Regions from separate parts of the Undibacterium sp. TJN25 genome, predicted to be linked through region 2. Evidence: predicted binding sites of a transcription regulator. Region 2 holds the regulator's gene; the other holds the start of a gene.
The links. Region 2 encodes NrdR, which represses ribonucleotide reductase genes. Its sites were predicted from a motif close to CACNANATNTNGTG; they were not measured.
Positions count from the first base shown of each region.

Region 1: a site for NrdR is predicted at 5,233-5,246, ahead of ACO0LO_RS11950 (ribonucleoside-diphosphate reductase subunit alpha). Genes of this name have one in related genera too.

Region 1 is NZ_JBMPPM010000004.1:390,402-400,546, reverse strand. It holds gene ACO0LO_RS11980 (sigma-54-dependent transcriptional regulator) at 1-40, shown strand, start outside; gene ACO0LO_RS11975 (cytochrome C assembly family protein) at 142-963, shown strand; gene ACO0LO_RS11970 (PP0621 family protein) at 960-1,211, shown strand; gene ACO0LO_RS11965 (two-component system sensor histidine kinase NtrB) at 1,217-2,935, shown strand; gene ACO0LO_RS11960 (sigma-54-dependent transcriptional regulator) at 2,932-4,473, shown strand; gene ampD (1,6-anhydro-N-acetylmuramyl-L-alanine amidase AmpD) at 4,488-5,117, shown strand; gene ACO0LO_RS11950 (ribonucleoside-diphosphate reductase subunit alpha) at 5,465-8,383, shown strand; gene ACO0LO_RS11945 (ribonucleotide-diphosphate reductase subunit beta) at 8,552-9,724, shown strand.
Region 2 is NZ_JBMPPM010000005.1:8,287-18,431, reverse strand. It holds gene ACO0LO_RS13425 (translocation/assembly module TamB domain-containing protein) at 1-583, opposite strand, end outside; gene ACO0LO_RS13420 (autotransporter assembly complex protein TamA) at 592-2,568, opposite strand; gene ACO0LO_RS13415 (ExbD/TolR family protein) at 2,568-3,014, opposite strand; gene tolQ (protein TolQ) at 3,014-3,709, opposite strand; gene ybgC (tol-pal system-associated acyl-CoA thioesterase) at 3,812-4,210, opposite strand; gene ACO0LO_RS13400 (SDR family NAD(P)-dependent oxidoreductase) at 4,344-5,090, opposite strand; ZMP/ZTP riboswitch at 5,378-5,529, shown strand; gene glyA (serine hydroxymethyltransferase) at 5,655-6,902, shown strand; gene nrdR (transcriptional regulator NrdR) at 7,015-7,467, shown strand; gene ACO0LO_RS13385 (energy transducer TonB) at 7,628-8,320, shown strand; gene ACO0LO_RS13380 (pilus assembly protein) at 8,562-10,145, opposite strand, start outside.

The DNA.
Region 1 (10,145 bases), on a different contig from region 2:
CAAGAAATACAGGCTGCTGGAAGCGCGCAATGCCGATTAGGCAAGCGGCGGGAGGCTTTTATGAAAGAACCCCGGAAGCTGCCGCGGCACCGAATCAGCGTGGAATGGAATTTCAACGCTGACATAGTGTAAACTTGTGCCATGCAAAACTATCTATCATTCCTGGCGGCCGCCCTGTATATCGGCTGCGTGTTCATTCCCGCGCAAAAACGGCTGTCTGTATCGCTGGTTACTGCGGCTGGCTGGCTGGTGCACGGCTTTGCGCTCTGGCAAACCACCTTTTCTCCCGATGCTGTCAGGGTAGGGTTTGCGGTCATGCTGTCGTCGGCGCTGTGGATATCGGTGCTGGTGTACTGGCTGGAAAGCCGTAATTTTTCACTAGATGGCTTGCGTGTGCTATTGCTGCCCAGCGCGGCGCTGATGGCGATCCTGCCGGTATTTTTCCCCGGCAGCGTGATTACGCTGGCCGGCCAGACTGTCATGTTTCCATGGCATATCGCAATTGCACTGCTGGCCTACAGCACACTGACCATTGCCGCCTTCCACGCCGTTGTCATGACTTTGCAGGATGCGCACCTGCACATGCGCCGCCGCAATAAGCCCGCAAAGTGGCTGAGTGCCCGTCTGGCTACCGCTGTGGAGCGGCTCCCCGCCTTGCTGACGATGGAAAAAATCCTGTTCCGGCTGGTGCTGATAGGCTTCCTGCTGCTGAGCCTGACGGTGCTGTCCGGCGTGATTTTTTCCGAGCAGGTGCTGGGGGTGGCGTTCAAATGGGACCATAAGACCATCCTGTCGTTGCTGTCCTGGCTGCTGTTCGGCATTTTGTTGGCGGGCCGCAAGTGGCGCGGATGGCGCGGCAAGACCGTGCTGAACTTCACGCTGACCGGTTTCCTGACGCTGCTGCTGGCGTATGTCGGCAGCCGTTTTGTGCTGGAAGTGCTGCTGCACAGGAGTCTGGCATGAGAATCCTGTTCTGGCTGGCGCTGTTTGTCGTCGTGATCCTGGCGCTGAAAAAGAAAGTGCAAACCGTCGCTTCCCCCGCGCGTGAACAGCAGGCGCCTCCGCCATCAGCCGGCAAGCCTGCCCGCGATGCAGAGGCCATGGTGTGCTGTGCAGCATGCCAGGTCTATATTCCTGCATCCGAGGCGGTATACAAGGGGCAACAGGTCTATTGCAGCACAGAGCATGCAGAGCAGGCAGGTGCCCGCTGATACCGATGCCCGCCGCGCCTACCTTCCGGCCTAACTACAATACCTTTGGGCGTTCACTGCAAACGCTGAACGTGTCGCGGGTCGTAGTGGCGATAGTGCTGCTAGGCTATCTCAGCCTGAAGAGCGGGCAGTTCTGGTCACCGGCGCAAATGCTGTTCCGGCAGACCTGCATGGTCTATCTGATGCTGACGGTCGGTTTTGTCTTGCTGAAAATATACTGGCCGCGGCGCTTCATGCTGCAGCTGGCCGCGCAGACCGCGGTCGATATCACGATTATTTCCATCCTGTATGTGGGCACCAGCGGCGCCAAGAATGGGCTGGCTATCCTGTACCTGTTCCCGCTGGCCGGAGCAGGCGTGCTGGCGCCGCTGGTATGGGCACTGTTTTTCACATCGATCGTGGCATTGTTCCTGCTGCTGGAAAGCGGATACCAGGCATTGCAGCTGGATGACGGCATCCCGATTTCCCAGGCGGGCTTGTATGGCGCCGCGTTTTTTGCCGTTGTATATGTGCTCAACCGGCTGGCGCGCAAGCTGATCTGGCAGGAAGAACTGGCGGCGCGGCGTGGCAAGGAGCTGGCCACCCAGCAGGCTATCAACCGGCTGGTGATTGCCGACATGGGCGATGGCTTGCTGGTCGTGGACCAGGGGGGGCGCTTGTTTGAGATCAATCCTGCTGCCGGGCGCATGCTGGGCGGCCTGCTAGGCAGCAATGAAATCCATTCCCGGCTGCAGGATTTTGCAAGCCTGAGACCGATTTCGGAGGCGCTGGTCGCCTGGCAGCAAAAATCGGCTCCGAGGGCCGAACCAGCCGATCCCGACACTGCGCTGGTCGCCGTGCGGCTGCTGGACGACAGCCGCAACGACGACGCCGGTGCCGATAGCCGGCGCGAGTTCGTTGCCCACCTGAAGCTCAGGTTTGTCGCGGTGGACAGCAGCGACATTGCCGTCATCGACCAGGACCGCGGCGATTACACCATCATTTTCATTCAAGATGTGTCCGAAATCGAGAATCAGGCACAGCAGCTCAAGCTGGCATCGATGGGGCGCCTGACAGCGAGTATTGCGCATGAGGTAAGAAATCCGCTGTCGTCCATTTCGTATGCTGCATCGCTGTTGGGTGAGGATATTCCGCACGATACCCAGGCCCGCCGCCTGCTGAAGATCGTCGATGACAATGTGCTGCGGCTGAACCAGCTGATCGAGGACATCCTCAAATTGTCGCGCAAGGCGCAGACGGACCTGGAGCCCTTCCTGCTGATACCGGTTATCCAGGAGATAGTGCTGGACCTGAATGAAACCCGCGGACTGGCGTCCAGCCTGATCTATGTCGATCACAGCGTCAATTTCAAGGTACAGTTCGACCCCATGCACCTGCGTGAAATTGTGATCAACCTCTTGTCCAATGCGATACGCTATGCCAGCGGCAAGCCGGCCAGCATCCGGATATGGGCCTATGCGGGGCAGCCGGACAGGCAGGAACTGCATATTCAGGACGATGGCCCAGGCATCAGTCCTGAGGTGCGCTCCCATTTATTCGAGCCTTTTTATACCACCTCCAGCAAGGGAACCGGATTGGGATTGTATATGGCGCGCGAACTTTGCCTGAATAATCATGCTTTGCTGGATTATGAATACCGGCTGGAAGAGACCCAGGCGCCGCATACCGCGCCACAGTCGCTGGCAGGCCGTTTTGTCATCAATTTTTCCGTGGACAAGCCATGAGCGCCAAAGAAATCCAGAGTGTGCCGCGCATCCTCGTCGTTGACGATGAGGCGCACTTGCGCGAGCTGCTGGAAATTACACTGATTAAGATGGGCCTGGACGTGGACAGTGCCGAGTCGCTGGCGGCAGCGCGGGCCTGCCTGGCTAAGGCCAGCTATGCGCTGGTGCTGACCGACATGCGGCTGCCGGACGGTTCCGGCATGGAGCTCGTGTTTGAAGTCGGCGCGCATTACAAGACGACGCCGATTGCGGTGATCACCGCCTTCGGCAGCGCAGACAATGCAGTGGTGGCGTTGAAGGCCGGTGCTTTCGACTACGTATCCAAGCCGGTGGCACTGGACCAGCTGCGCAAACTGGTCCGGTCCGCATTGCAGATGAATGAAGCTCCGGCTTACCCGGATAATGCGCAGTCCGGTCCCGCCAGCGTGGGGATAGGGGACGGTGAGGGCGGCACGCCGGTAGTCTCCGTGCTGATAGGAAAGTCGGCCGGCATGCAGGGTGTGCGGGGCCAGATCAGCCGTCTCGCTCGCAGTATGGCGCCGGTGATCATTACCGGCGAATCGGGTAGCGGCAAGGAACTGGCCGCGCGCGAAATCCATACCCATAGCGCGCGCGCGGGCAAACCGTTTATTGCCGTCAACTGCGGCGCCATCCCCGAGACGCTGATGGAGGCGGAATTTTTCGGCTATCGTAAAGGCGCGTTCACCGGCGCCCAGGATGACAGGGAGGGCTTTTTCCAGGCCGCCGGCGGCGGTACGCTGATGCTGGACGAGGTGGCCGACCTGCCGCTGGCGATGCAGGTCAAGCTGCTGCGCGCGATTCAGGAGCGCCGCGTGCGCAAGGTGGGGGCTACCGTGGAAGAGCCGGTGGACGTCAGGATCATCAGCGCCACCCACCAGAACCTGGCAGACTGCGTGACGGCAGGCAAGTTCCGGCAAGATCTTTATTACCGGCTGAATGTGATCGAGCTGGGCTTGCCGCCGCTGCGCGAGAGGCTGGAAGACATCGCTGAACTGTCTGCCGCAATCCTGCAGCGGCTTAGCCCCCCTGGCGAGGCCATCAGCCTGTCTGCGGACGCGCTGCAGGCACTGAAGGAATATGAATTTCCCGGCAATGTGCGCGAGCTGGAAAATATCCTGGAGAGGGCGGTCGCCTTTGCCGACAACGGCCATATAGAGCAGGAAGACCTGGCGCTGCGCAACGGACGGAATGGCAAAAGCGACCGCAGCGCGAGTGAAGCCCCTACCGGGGCTGAAGTCCTGCCTGTATCGGTATCTTCGGCCGCTACTATTGCTGAAGGCGGGGCTGGAGAACCGGCAAGCCAGCCGGTACAGGAGCCTAGAGGCGATGACATATTTGCCGCGCCCGATTTGCCCTGCAGCCTGCCCGACTACCTGGAGAGGATAGAGCGGGAGGTCATACGGCGGGCACTGGCCAGGACACGCAATAATCGCACGCAGGCGGCCGAGCTGCTGGGCGTGAGTTTCCGCCAGCTACGCTATCAGATACAGAAGCTGAAGATCGGCGACGAGGAATAAGGAGATCCCCGCCCATGAGCGCATCCGTTGCAGGTTCCGGCCTGCTGATCGGCGAAGACGGCTGGTGCAGCGGCGCCGACCGGCTGGAATCTCCGAATGCGAACGAACGGCCGGACGGCACGGCCATTTCGCTGTTGGTGATTCACAACATCAGCCTGCCTGCCGGCCGCTTCGGCGGTCCTTATATTAGTGAGCTGTTCCTGAACCGGCTGGATTCCGCTGCCGACCCCAGCTTTGAATCGCTGCGCGGCGTGCAGGTGTCATCCCACTTCCTGATCCGGCGCGATGGCAGCCTGCTGCAGTTTGTTTCCGCCGCCAGGCGTGCCTGGCATGCCGGCGCCTCGTCGTTTGGCGGTCGCAGCGGCTGTAATGATTTTTCCATCGGCATAGAACTGGAAGGCAGCGACGCGCTGCCGTTCGAAGCCAGCCAATACCGCATGCTGGCCGATCTCAGTGCCGCCTTAATAACAGCGTATCCGCTGACGCATGTCACCGGGCATTCGCATATCGCACCCGGCCGCAAGACCGATCCCGGCCCCCATTTCGACTGGAAATTTTACCGCCGGCAGGTACAGGAAAATTTCGCAACAGCGTCAAGGTTAGCACTCACTCACGCGATACCGACCTTTGTATTCGACGTTTGAAAAAGTCAATCGGCGCAACGACTTTTATATCGATTAAATAATTCTCTTTTTAGCAAAGAAAGCGGTTGCATTGCCCGCATAGCGGCACTAGAATTAGTGCAAATCAAGGCTTGTACACTATATCTAGTGGTTTTTATTTGTTTCCCTACCTTGCTTTTGTTTTCGGTCTGAAGTAAAAAATGACGCTGTTTATGCTGAAAAACGACCGGAAAAGAAGCGATCCGGCTTTGCAATACACCGCAACACCTTGTTTATATTGATTAATCCGACAATGCCCGCAACTAGCTTGTAGTACTGCTGCGTGGCGCTGCCGACTCGTACTTAATAATGCTGACCCTGGAGGCGAAATGCACTCTTCAATTGAAATATCCACCCCTTCGACACCTGACCTGGCATCGGTAGCATCGCAAGCCGCGCACAATGCAAATAGCGCCGCCGCGCAAGGTTCCGGTTACAGCGAATACCGCATCATTCGCCGTAACGGCGCCGTGGTCGGTTTCGAACCGTCCAAGATTTCTATCGCCGTGACCAAGGCTTTCCTGGCGGTGAATGGCGGCCAGGGTGCAGCGTCGGCGCGCGTGCGCGAGCTGGTGGAACAATTGTCTTCCAATGTCGTGTCGGCGCTGGTGCGCCGCCAGCCTACCGGCGGCACTTTCCATATTGAAGATGTGCAGGACCAGGTGGAACTGGCACTGATGCGTTCCGGCGAGCATGACGTTGCCCGCGCCTATGTGCTGTACCGCGCCAAGCGCATGGAAGAGCGCCGTTCGCAGGTCGCCCCTGCCGCAACGGACACTGCGGCATCCCCTTTGTATATGATCGTTGACGGCCAGCGCCAGCCGCTGGACGTGGCCCAGGTGCGCGCGCTGATCAGTGCCGCCTGCGTAGGACTGGAAAACCTGGCAGATGCCGAAGCGATCCTGGCAGAGACATTGAAAAACCTGTACGACGGCGTGCCTGTCGAAGAATTGTACAAATCGGCCATCCTGGCAGCGCGTGCACTGATGGAAAAAGAACCGGCCTATAGTCAGGTCACCGCCCGCCTGCTGTTGCATACAGTTCGCAAGGAAGTGTTCGGCAAGGAAGTCGCACAGCAGGACGCCGCCGCCGAGTACATCGACTATTTCCCTAAATTCATCAAGAAGGGTATAGAAGCCGAGCTGCTGGATTCCAAGCTGGCCCAGTTCGACCTGAAAAAACTGGCGGATGCGCTGGTTGCCGACCGCGACTTGCAGTTCGGCTACATCGGCCTGCAAACTTTGTACGACCGTTACTTCCTGCACGTCCGCGATACCCGCATAGAAATGCCCCAGGCTTTCTATATGCGCGTAGCGATGGGTCTGTCGCTGAACGAAATCAACCGCGAAGCCCGCGCGATCGAGTTCTACAACCTGTTGTCGTCATTCGACTTCATGAGCTCCACCCCGACCCTGTTCAACTCCGGCACGCTGCGTTCCCAGCTGTCTTCCTGCTACCTGACCACGGTCGCCGACGATCTGGATGGTATCTACGAAGCAATCAAGGAAAACGCCTTGCTGGCCAAATATGCCGGCGGCCTGGGCAATGACTGGACTCCGGTGCGCTCGCTGGGTGCCCATATCAAAGGGACCAATGGTAAATCGCAAGGCGTTGTACCGTTCCTGAAAGTGGTCAACGACACTGCTGTGGCCGTCAACCAGGGCGGTAAACGCAAGGGTGCGGTCTGCGCCTACCTGGAAACCTGGCACATGGACATCGAGGAATTCCTGGACCTGCGTAAAAACACCGGCGATGACCGTCGCCGCACGCACGACATGAACACCTCCAACTGGATTCCCGACCTGTTCATGAAACGCGTGATGGAAAAAGGCGACTGGACCCTGTTCTCCCCATCCGATGTGCCTGACCTGCATGATAAATACGGCAAGGCGTTTGAGTTGGCCTATACCGGCTACGAAGCGAAGGCCGCCAGCGGCGAGCTGAAACTGGCGAAGAAAGTCGCTGCGCTGGACCTGTGGCGCAAGATGCTGTCGATGCTGTTTGAAACCGGTCACCCATGGATCACATTCAAGGATCCTTGCAATATCCGTTCGCCGCAGCAGCACGTCGGTGTCGTGCATTCGTCCAACCTGTGCACGGAAATCACACTGAACACCAACGACAGCGAGATCGCAGTCTGCAATCTGGGCTCGGTCAACATGCCGGCGCACATGAAAGACGGCAAGCTGGATCACGTTAAATTGAAAAAAACTGTAAGCACAGCGATGCGCATGCTGGATAACGTGATCGACATCAACTATTATGCAGTGAAGAAGGCACGCGATTCCAACTTGCGCCACCGTCCGGTCGGCCTCGGCATCATGGGTTTCCAGGATTGCCTGCATATGATGCGCGTGCCGTATGCTTCCAACGAAGCAGTGCAGTTTGCCGATACATCGATGGAAGCGGTCTGCTATTACGCTTATCTGGCATCGACCGAACTGGCGGAAGAGCGTGGCCGTTACAGCTCATACCGCGGTTCCTTGTGGGACAGAGGCATCCTGCCGCAGGATTCGATGAAGCTGCTGGCCGAAGAACGCGGCGGCTATCTGGAAGCGGATATGTCGGAAAGCATGGACTGGACACTGGTGCGCGACCGCATCAAACAGTACGGCATGCGTAATTCGAACTGCGTGGCGATTGCGCCTACGGCAACGATTTCCAACATTATCGGTGTTGCTGCCTGTATCGAACCGACTTACCAGAACCTGTATGTAAAGTCGAACCTGTCCGGCGAGTTTACAGAAATCAATGAACACCTGGTGCGTGATCTGAAAGAGCGCGGCTTGTGGGATGAAGTCATGATTGCCGACCTGAAGTATTTTGACGGCAGCCTGGCAAAAATCGACCGCATCCCCGAAGATCTGCGCGAACTGTATGCAACGGCGTTTGAAATCAGCCCATCATGGCTGGTGGAAGCAGCTTCCCGCCGTCAGAAATGGATCGATCAGGCGCAATCGCTGAATATCTATATGGCAGGCGCGTCCGGCAAGAAACTGGACGAAACCTATAAGCTGGCATGGCTGCGTGGCCTGAAAACCACCTACTACCTGCGTACCATAGGCGCAACACATACAGAGAAATCGACCAGCAAGACCGGTGCTCTGAATGCGGTGGCAGTCGATGGCGGCAGTGGCGGCATGATGGCCAGCACACTGGCAGCAGCGCCGGAACAAGAGCTCGACGGTCCGGCATGCGTGCTGCGCCCAGGCGATGCCGGCTTTGAAGAGTGCGAAGCCTGCCAGTAAGCAGCGGCTGTAAGTGAATCAGCGGTGCCTTGTTGCAGAGACGGGCGCCGCAGCAATAAAAGCAGGAGCGGCCGGCAGATGCATTGCCGGTTGTTTCAAGGCAGATACAAATGCAAGGCCGGAATGCGGGAATACAGCAGTCCGGCCGGCAATGAAGAGGAATAAAAGATGCTTTCTTGGGATGATGAAGTAGCGCCGGCAGCACCACAGCGGCCCGCAAGCCAGCCGGACACGGCTTACCAGGCACGTTTGCAGACGCAGGATGTGGCGCTGAACCCGTCGCTGGTCGTCAAGCAGGTTGCCGCCGCGCCAGAAGAACTGGCCCGCCGCGTCAACGCCGCCGACAAACGTATCATCAACGGCAAGACCGATGTCAACCAGCTGGTGCCGTTCAAATATAAATGGGCGTGGGACAAGTATCTGGCCGGCTGCGCCAACCACTGGATGCCGCAAGAGATCAACATGCAGCGCGACATCGAGCTGTGGAAGAACCCGAACGGGCTGACCGAAGACGAACGCCGCCTGGTCAAACGCAACCTCGGTTTCTTTGTCACCGCCGATTCACTGGCCGCCAATAATATCGTGCTGGGCACCTATCGCCACATCACCGCACCGGAATGCCGCCAGTATTTGCTGCGCCAGGCGTTTGAAGAAGCGATCCATACGCACGCCTATCAGTACATTGTCGAATCGCTGGGCCTGGACGAGGCGGAGATCTTCAACGCCTACAACGAAGTGGCGTCGATTCGCGACAAAGATCAGTTCCTGATCCCGTTCATCGACGTGCTGACCGACCCTCAGTTCAAGACCGGTACTACCGAAGCGGACCAGACGCTGCTTAAGTCTCTGATCGTTTTCGCCTGTCTGATGGAGGGCCTGTTCTTCTATGTCGGCTTCACGCAAATCCTCGCGCTCGGCCGTCAAAATAAAATGATGGGCGCGGCAGAACAGTACCAGTACATCTTGCGTGATGAGTCGATGCATTGCAATTTCGGGATCGATCTGATCAACACAATCAAGATGGAAAATCCGCATTTGTGGACCGCCGAATTTCGCGACGAAATTAAATCGTTGTTTTTACGTGCAGTAGAGTTGGAATATCGTTACGCAGAGGATACAATGCCGCGTGGAGTGCTTGGCTTGAATGCGCCGATGTTCAAAGGATATTTGAGATTCATTGCAAATCGCCGCGCACAGCAAATCGGTCTTGACGCATTATTCCCGCAGGAAGAAAATCCGTTCCCGTGGATGAGCGAAATGATAGACCTGAAAAAAGAGCGCAACTTTTTTGAAACACGTGTGATCGAGTATCAAACTGGTGGAGCACTGAACTGGGAATAATTTTGGCCGATATCCAAAGTTCAGATCGACACTCAAGTTTGCCCTCCCTTTGCACACCTTCGGGCCTGACCGAATACTTCGGGCTCCAAACGCGAGAGGCCTCACCAAACTGAATGGACAGTCCTAGACCGAATAGCGCTGCTCTGAATTCGCCGCAATACCTGGCAAAGCCGGGTGTTGCGGTTTTGGCGTTGCAAAATCCTCTTGCTGCACAGAATACCGACGCCCGCACCGATGTGCAGGCGTTTTTTTTGGCTGATTGAATAGCCGTCTGTTAAAGCTTTAACCCTTGATGCAGTAGCCTTGCATTTAACGGATGGAAATGAGCCAATATGGCTGAAGCGCTGCATCAATAGAGGGGATGCAGCAGTTCAGCTGGTGCCGAATTCATTAGCGCAAACAACATTCTGTTTGTGCCGAT
Region 2 (10,145 bases):
CCTTGAACTGGTGCTGCAAGCGGCCGGAATCCAGATGCGCCGTCAGTGCAGACAGTTCGGCAATAGCGGTTTCCCGTCCATCCTTGTCCATGTCTGCCATTGTGAGACGCCCGGCGGCAGCGCTGCCGATGCTGACATCGATAGGCAGGATCAGATGCTCAGGCAAGCTTGCCGGCTTGCCGCTGGGCAGGCTGGCGACCTTGAGAGCAGCGATGTCCAGCGTGTTGATCTGCAATTTGCCTTTGGCCAGCATATACGGGCTCCAGTTGAGCCTGACGCCGCTGGCGCTGATACGCATGCCGGGAGTTTTGTAGTCGAGTTCAGCGATCGACAGTTCATCACTGAAGCGGCCGGTTACCCCTGCAAACCGCCACTGTCCGCTGCCTATCATCTGGACGACGCTCAGAAAGGACTGGGTGCCGCTTTGCGTCCAGATTCCCCAGGCCAGCACCAGCGCCAGCAGCACCAGCAGCGCAAGGCTGAACTGCGCCAGCCGTATGCTGATGCGCGCCGCCCGCCCGCGCCGCCGGCCTTGCTGGGCCGGTACGGGTTGCTGTTGATCTGGCGGAAGGTCCTGGTTCATCGATTCCCCTAGAACGCTATCGCAATAGAGAAGTCCAGGCGCACCTTCTTCACCTGCTTGCCATAGGCGAGGTCGAGTGCGATAGGACCTGCAGGCGTTTTGTAACGGGCGCCAATACCATAACCCTGCTTCAGTTCCACGTCTTTCCACGTATCGGCCGCGCCACCGGTATCGATAAAGACCGCGCTGCCCCAGTTGGACTGCTTCAGCCAGTGCACATATTCTGCACTGGCCGCCGTCATTACCCGCCCACCCGTGACTGCCGTACCCTGGTTGATACCGATGCTCTGGTAACCGTAACCACGTACGGTACTGCTGCCGCCGATGCGGAAAAGATAGTCTTCGGGCACGCCGACGATGGTGGGAGAAAACACCTGCCCTACTTCGGCGCGCAACACAAATCCATCCTGCTTGCCTACCGGTATCCAGCGCTGGTGCTTGCCGTAGACGCGGATAAAGCGCTGGTCTGAAATCAGCGCCTTTTCGGAAACGGCAAAGTCCAGCTGATAAATTCGTCCTTTGCGCGGCGCAAAACTGTCATCCACATCGCGCCAGGTCCAGCCCACGGTGCCTACCAGGGCCTTGGTGAACGTGGCGACGTCGCCATCAGGCTCTGCCCTTTCGCGCGAAATATTGACGCCCAGCCTTTGCTCCAGGTGCCCGCGCGTGCTGGTGCGCTTGATGCCGAAGGCGGTGCGGGTTACCAGCAGGCCAGACACATCGGCACGGTCCGCCAGCACGCCGAAGGAATCGAGGTAGCCCGCATCGCGCGGTGGCAGGTAGATATCGGCATAGGCCAGTTGCCGCTTCTGCTCCAGCCGCACGGCGCTGCGCATATCCCAGGCCTTGTCCAGCAAGTCGCGGTCCCGATAGGACACCTCACCGCGGAAACCGGTATTGGTGCTGTAACCGACACCGAAGCCGAGGTCGCGGGAGCGGCGTTCCACGACATTGACTTCTACCGGAACGCCGTCTGCCTTGGCAGGATCGGGATCGACACTGACCGATACGGTCGTGAAGTAGGGAGAATTCTGCAAAGCGCGCTGGAACTCCAGCAGCCGGGTACGGGAGTAATTTTCGCCTTTACGCGGCGGGTTATATCTATCTACCAGCACGGGTGGATAACGCTGCAACCCGCTCAGCACGATATCGCCCAGCTTGAAAGGCGGCCCGCTGTTCAAATCCAGCTGCAATGCGGCGCTGTGGTTTTCTGCATCGACCACTGCACTGCTGTCGCTGATGCTGGCCGATGCATAAGTATCCGCGCGCAGGCTTTCAACCGCCGTGCTTTTTGCACCGGCCCATTCATCATCGCGAAAAAAAGATTGCTGCGGCAAGCGCCACGCAGCAATGATTGCGTCGCGCCGCTTGATTGCTTCTTCCTTGCCCGCGGCGGCGGCTTCGGCCAGCTCGCCATGAAAAGTCAAGGCTACTGCCTGTACTGTAGTGCGCGGGCCCGGCTCAATATTGACGAGCACCCGGTCGTTGCTGCCGGAGCGGGTAGCCGGCTGGGTATCGAAATTGATGGTGGGTGAAAAATAGCCTTCGGTCGATAATATGTTGCTGATATCGCGCCGCAATTTGCGCAGCATGGCAGGGTTGACGTTTTGGGGCTCATTGGATGCGAATTCAGGGATATGTTCCCTGAGCAGCCCCAGCCAGTCGCCGTTGGCCTGGCCGATCTCTATGCGGCTGAGATGGCCTCCGCCGTCGCGTGATTTTTCCGGAAGCGCATCGGTTTCGGCCGCGTCGTTGTCGGAATCGTTCCTGGGTTCGTTATCTGGCCTGGTAACAGGAGCGGGCAAAGGAACATTGGGCGGCTGGATGTCGCCAGCCATGGCCGCTTGGCCGGAGGTTTGTGCCGTTGCTGCCGGCAGCGCACTGCCCGGTGTGTTCTCTGTCCTGCCGCCACCCGTCTCTTGTCCGGCCGCATGGCCACCGAAACAAAGCAGAAAGGAAGTCAGGAAAACAGAAACACTCCGCATCACTTCGTCGCCAGGCCTACGCGATTAATGCCCATTTTCTTTGCTTCAGAAATGGTCTTGATGATGTCGTCATATTTCATCTCCTTGTCGGCGGAAACCATGACAGGAAGATCCGGCTTCGCTTCATGATATTCCTGCAGCTTTTTTAGCAGCTGCGTCATATTGGTCGCGCTTTCCTTGCTTTCCTGCGTGTTTTTCCCGTTGGCGCTGCCCTTGCTGTTGATGCTGATTGTCGAAGGCGCGTTCGGCTGCAATGCAATTTCAATATAGTCCGACGGCGGCTGCGTCGATTGCCCTGCCGTTGGCAAGTTGATTACACTGGGATTGGTCATGGGGGAAGCCACCATGAAGATCACCAGCAGCACCAGCATCACGTCGATATACGGCACGACGTTGATCTCGGCCTTGAATTTGCGTTTACGTTCGCCACGTAGCGTTGAAGCCATTAGCGAGATTGCCTTTGCAGGATGTTGGAGAACTCTTCGATAAAGGTTTCAAAACGGATTGCGAGCCTGTCGATATCGTGCGAATAGCGGTTGTAGGCGAGCACAGCGGGAATTGCCGCAAACAGGCCGATGGCCGTTGCGATCAGCGCCTCTGCAATGCCGGGAGCCACTGCCGCCAGCGTTGCCTGCTGCACGTTGGCCAGGCCGCGGAAGGCATTCATGATGCCCCAGACCGTGCCGAGCAAGCCGACATACGGGGAAACTGAGCCTACCGACGCCAGGAAGGACAGGTGTGACTCCAGCGCATCCATCTCGCGCTGATAAGACGCACGCATCGCGCGTCGGGCGCCGTCCAGCATGGCGCTGCCGTCCATCGTGCCCTTGTTGGCAGTTTTCACCTTGTGGTATTCGCTCATCCCGGCTTCGAAAATACGCTCCAGCGCACCGGTTTTGTTGGTATTGCTGCGGCGGTTGGCGGAAGCCGCCTGATACAGTTCGACCAGGCTGCCGCCGGACCAGAAGCTGCGTTCGAAATCTTCGGTCTGCGCGCGCGCCCTTTTAATTGCGAACATCTTGCTGAAGATATAAGTCCAGCTAGTCACGGACACACCCAGCAGCAGCAGCATCACCAGTTGTACCGGGATGGATGCATCGGTGATCAGCGTAAGAAAGGAAAGATCTTGGGTAACGGTCATAGTGTTTAAAGTTGACGTTATGATTATAAACAGTTTGCAATGGTAAATACTATGCAATAGTTCGGGGGATTGGCGGTGTGCTGCCGTACCGAAACAGCAGCTTTACTGAATTTTGCCCAGTACGTCGGCCGGTATTGCGCTGGGGCGCAGGCTGGCAGTGCCGACACAGCCGACCTTGATCCTGCCGGTGGCCAGGCAACAGGTTCCACACCAAGCTTCCTGCACGAATTGTACAGAAGCACGACCCAGCTTTTCGACCACCACCGTGATTTTCAGTTCATCATCCAGCTTTGCCGGTGCATGATACTCGACTGCAGTGCCCTTGACGACAAACATGACTTGGTGCGCCTGCGTCATCTGCTGCTGGCTGATGCCGGCGGCGCGTAGCCATTCTGTCCTGGCGCGCTCGAAAAATTTAAGATAGTTGGCATAGAAGACGATGCCGCCCGCGTCGGTGTCTTCATAATAGACCCGGATGTTCCAGCTAAAATTGTCCTGCATATTCCTGTTTCAAAAAATCGGGAAACCAGGCAAGGCAAAGCCGGAGCTTGCCGCCTGATTCCATTGTGCCGCCGGAAAACCGTTGTTGGTATCAAAGAGTATCAGGAACTGCACTCGCCAACACGGCGTTTTTTCAACTACGCTTGATATTCAACGGCCCATACCCCTGGCAAGTCGGCATCATTTCTATGATGTTGACATTGATGTGCGGTGGCAACGTCGCTATCCAGTAGGCTGTTTCTGCAATATCCGCTGCGGTAAGCGGCTGCGTACCTTCATACACCTTGGCGGCAGCGGCATCATTGCCCTTGTAACGGACATTGGAAAACTCGGTGCCGCCGCACAGGCCTGGTGCAATATTCGTGGCACGCACACCGGTGCCGACCAGATCGGCCCGCAGGTTCAGGGTAAACTGGTCAACAAACGCCTTGGTGCCGCCATACACATTGCCGCCCGGATATGGAGTGGAACCGGCAACAGAACCCAGGTTGATCACCAGGCCGGTGTTGCGCTGGACCATGTCCGGCAAGACCGCACGCGTGACGGTAACCAAACCCTTGATGTTGGTATCGATCATCGTTTCCCAGTCCTCCAGCGAGGCCTGGTGTGCGGGCTCAGTTCCCAGCGCCAAGCCGGCATTATTGACGAGCACGTCTATCTGCTTCCATTGAGCCGGCAAGCCCTGCAACGCGGACTGCACCGACGCTTTGTCGGTAACGTCCATCTGCACCGGCAGGACTGCGCTGCCCAGTTCAGCAGCCAGCGTGCTCAGCCTGTCGATGCGGCGCGCCGCCGCAATGACCTTGTGGCCGTGGCGCGCGAACTTGCGCACCATTTCTTCGCCAAATCCTGAGCTTGCACCGGTTATTAGAATGATCATGGTTTTCCTTGTGTATGTGACAGACCTGCGTTAACGAAACTTAGGGAATGAGGGAATGCGTAGTGCCAGGCCCATATTTTAGAGCTTGTTGACAAATTAGTCTTGCGGCTTACAGATTCCGGACTTTACCGCAGCAAGCTGGCTTGCCAGGTGCCTTGCCTTGTCTCTTTAGCCAGCCCTATCCGACCTTTTAAAAATTTCCAAAAGGGAAATATAAATTCCTGTTATTGATGCGCGTTGCTTAAACTTGCTGAAATCGGGTGCGTAACGTAAAATTTGGGCACCATTTCGTCTCACGTAACTGGCGAAAACGTCCAATCAGGTGTGTTCTGTAAAGAATATGCGTGCTATAGCGGCGGAAGATGGGTATCCATCGGGAAGCGTGAGATTCTTCAGGTCTGTTGCATAGAGACCTTAGCCGTACGCCTGGGTAGCCTGGATGGTAAAAGCGATTAAGGCTGCCTATCCCCTATTTGTCCAACGAATGTACTGCAGCGTTGTACGGCAAATGAACAGGATGGGCGCCTGATCCACCACACTCACCTTTACGACAGGAAGATAGCCATGTTCGCAAAAAACCATACCCTCGCCAATATCGATCCGGAATTGTTTGCCGTGATCCAGAAAGAGAATCATCGCCAGCAGGAACACATCGAGCTGATCGCATCGGAAAACTATACGTCACCGGCAGTCATGGAAGCTCAGGGTTCGCAACTGACCAACAAATATGCGGAAGGTTATCCTGGCAAGCGCTACTACGGCGGCTGCGAGTTCGTTGACGTCGCAGAACAGCTGGCGATAGACCGCATCAAGCAGCTGTTTGGCGCGGAAGCCGCCAACGTGCAACCCAACTCCGGTTCGCAGGCAAACCAGGGAGTGTTCTTCGCCGTGCTGAAGCCGGGCGACACCATCATGGGGATGTCGCTGGCCGAAGGCGGCCACTTGACCCACGGCATGCCATTGAATATGTCCGGCAAATGGTTCAACGTCGTGTCCTACGGACTGAACGACAAGGAAGAGATCGACTACGACGCGATGGAGCGCCTGGCGCATGAAACCAAACCAAAGCTGATCATCGCCGGCGCATCCGCTTACTCACTGCGCATCGATTTCGAGCGCTTTGCCAAAGTCGCCAAGGATGTCGGCGCTTATTTCATGGTGGACATGGCGCATTACGCCGGCCTGATCGCCGCAGGCGTTTACCCGAACCCTGTACCGTTCGCCGATTTCGTTACTTCAACTACGCACAAATCGTTGCGTGGCCCGCGTGGCGGCATCATCCTGATGAAGGCTGAACACGAAAAAATCATCAACTCCGCGATCTTCCCTGGCCTGCAAGGCGGCCCGCTGATGCACGTGATCGCCGGCAAAGCAGTAGCCTTCAAGGAAGCGCTGACGCCTGAATTCAAGGCCTACCAGGAACAGGTCGTCAAAAATGCGGACGCCTTGGCAAAAGCATTGATAGAACGCGGTTTGCGCATCATCTCCGGCCGTACTGAATCCCACGTCATGCTGGTGGATTTGCGCGCGAAGAAAATCACCGGCAAGGAAGCAGAAAATATTCTGGGTTCCGCACATATCACCTGCAATAAGAATGCGATCCCCAACGATCCGGAAAAACCATTCGTCACGTCCGGCATCCGGCTGGGCAGCCCCGCGATGACGACCCGCGGTTTCAAGGAAGCGGAAGCTGCCAAGGTGGGCCATTTGCTGGCTGACGTGCTGGACAATCCGCATGATGCAGCGACCATAGAACGCGTGAAGGCTGAAGTCAAAAAACTGACAGACGCTTTCCCGGTCTACGCTTCATAAGAGACGCCTAGAAACAAACCTGGTCGGCGCTACGCGAAGGGTAAAGAGTTCGTGTCGCCGGCCCGGTCATTTGCAGTAAAAACCTTCACCTGCGGTCATCCACAATAATTATATGAAATGCCCCTACTGCCACCACGACGACACCCAGGTCATCGACACGCGCGCGCCTGAAGACGGCAATACAATACGCCGCCGCCGCCGCTGTACGCAATGCGACAAGCGCTTTACGACCTATGAACGCATAGAACTGGCAATGCCGGTGATCGTCAAGAAAAACGGCAGCAGGACGGAATTTGAAACTGGCAAACTGCGAGGCAGCCTGATGCTCGCTCTACGTAAACGCCCGGTCTCGGCAGAAGCCGTCGATACGGCCATCCAGCGGATAGAAGAAAAACTGCTTTCCAGCGGCGAACGGGAGGTCAACTCCGGTTATATTGGTGAGCTGGTAATGCGGGAGTTGAAGCGTCTGGACAAGATTGCCTATATCCGTTTTGCTTCGGTGTACAAGAGCTTTGAGGATTTATCGGAGTTTGCCGAGGCGATTCAGGAAGTGAAGAAAAACTAGGCGCCGCCCCAGCTTGCGCAACTCACGAGCTTTTTCATCAAATAATGGCCAATACCACTCTAAGGTCTTGAGTAATCGCCCGCTAACCGGCATATATTGCTAAAAGCCGATTTTTATATTTCTGGAAGACTTTCTGAATGGAGCTGGCACGCCACCGAGTATGAAGTTTTCACTATCCAGATCGCTCACACTCATCATCCAGGAAAGCGAACAACTCAATAGCGTATCCTTTCGCGCGCTGAGTATGCTGCTCTCTACTACGGCACACGTCCTTCTTTATCTGTCCATAGGAATTTCACATGGAGAGCGTGGTGATCGATTTAAAGAAGGTACGGCAACCCAAAAAAACCTGACCATCCATTTACTTCCGCAATTGCCGGATAGCACAGAGTCTACTCAGGTTGCCGCGGAAGAAACGCCATCAAAAAATATGGAAGATGAGCAGAATAATCCAGCCGGCGAGCTGATAGGCAATCCAGAAGAAACGGCAAAAAAGATGGCGCCGCTTTTTGAGGTGACGCTGCCGCCGGAGCCTTATTATTTCACAACAGACCTTTTGACCGAAAAACCGAAGGTTGCACAGGATTTACCACCCGATTTGGCACTGTCTTTAGGCACAGCAGGCGCCCGTGCGGCGATATTACGATTACGTATCAATGAAAATGGTGAAATTGACGAAGTCATCGTGGAAGACAGCAATTTTTCCGAAGAGGAAAAAGAGCGTATCATCGCCGCTTGCAAAAAGATGAAATTCAAACCGGGCAGGTTAGATGAAATGCCTGTCAACACTGAAATGCGAATTGTATTATCTATAGACAGCGGCGCGCCTGCGTCATCAAAGAAAGCCCGTTAAGGCTATTTCCGTCTCCTGACTTGGACATGCTCCTACGCGGCATAGCCAAAAACAGCGCATCTGCGAAATTTCATCCATATGTTTCGGCGAGCATTCCATTCCGCTCCAAATAGGGAGGGCTGTATTGGAATCTGCTCGGGCCACGTAGTTTTTCCAGCTTGTTTCCAAATCAGAATACACCAAGAAAAAAGCTCCTGCAGACGCAAGAGCTTTTTTAATGTCTCGATCAACGAACTGATGTCTACTGCCCTGGAATCAGCTCGCGCCATATGACCCTGGTGGAGTGGTAGGCGGAACCGCTTGCACCGTCGGGAATCGGATCCTGCGGTTGTTTCGGTGTCGGATCATCAGACGTTACAACAGATACGCTACGCGAGCCATCCGGTAAATACACGATATTCATACCGACAATAGGGTGATCAAATTTTTGAGAAACAACACCGTTGGTCCCTAGACTATGGCCTGTAAGATAATCAAAATAATTAAGATAGCCATATCCTGCAGGGGAACAAACTGAGCTTGAATTCCCAGAGGGAACCGTTGAAGGAACGAATAAAGTTCCCGCATCCAGCATAGGGTCAACATTCACCCGTTCGCCGGAATCAGGCAGATCTACAAACCAGCCCAGGTCCTTCTTGAAATCGACCGCGACAGGCGTAGTCTCAGCGCGAGTACTACCAGTACCTGAAATGGTTTGCTTGATCAGGGCCGTCCGAAGTGTGGGCAAAGTAGCTGTCGCATTATCGTCTTTGATTGCATAAATACTTTGACCACCGGTGCTAAGCAGATCGCTGATTTCCAGATATTTGCCCGTGCCCACAAAAACTACCCTAGTGCCATTGACATTACCAAGCATAGGTTCTGTAGTGATGGGTTGAAAATTGTTACTTGCATCTTTCAATGTCGCCAACTTAAGCACAGTACCTGCATTAACATCGAAGCGCCATAAGTCGCCGTTTAAATCACCGCCATATGCAGGACCTGCGGTATTGTTAATCTCCGCACTGTCTGCCCAGACGGCCAGCTTAGCCAGCCCGCTGGGTGACGCAGAAGTACCAGATTTATCAGTGATACGGGGAGAGCCGGTTGCCGTATTTACTGGAGCGCCAGTATACGCATCTCTGACCAACACTACACCCTCACCTGTGCCTGGCGACGTGTTGTTATAACCGGAAGTCAGCAACACAACCCAAGTGCCATCAAGCTTTTTAGTGATGACAGGATGGCCAAAACTATATCCAACATCGGCATCCGTATTTTGGTCAATTTCCCACAACAGCTTTGGCTGAGCCGGGTCGGTAATATCCAGCGCATAATATCCGCGGCCGCCGCCGTTGAGGCCTGCAACCAATATGGTATGCCAGGCGCTACCACTATAGACATCGGCAATAACCGGGGCGCCATTTACAAAATTTGCATGCTTGGTCGCATAGTTATTGTCGGCAAGAACCCATAAGTTGGGAATGACCATTTTTGGAATATAGGCCCATTTTTCTATCCCCGTGGTAGCGTCAAACGCATGCAGCATGCCATCATTGGAGCCGACATACACCATCTTTGCCCTGCCCGGCGACCCTCCTGGTGTTCTGTTTGCAATAAACTGCGCATATCCCGCGTCGGTGTAGCTGAAATTGGGTTTGCCGACAAAAGCTGGCTGCGACTCCGTGATATCACCCAATGTCACATCCCGCTGACGGAACAAGCGGTTGTCAACATTATTGGTGATATCGTTATTTGATGAGTTACCATCATACTGTGTCTGGCCCCGCAGGTAATTTACCAGGTTGCTGCCTTGCGCCTTGCCTTGTTGAACGGAGCTGAGCGC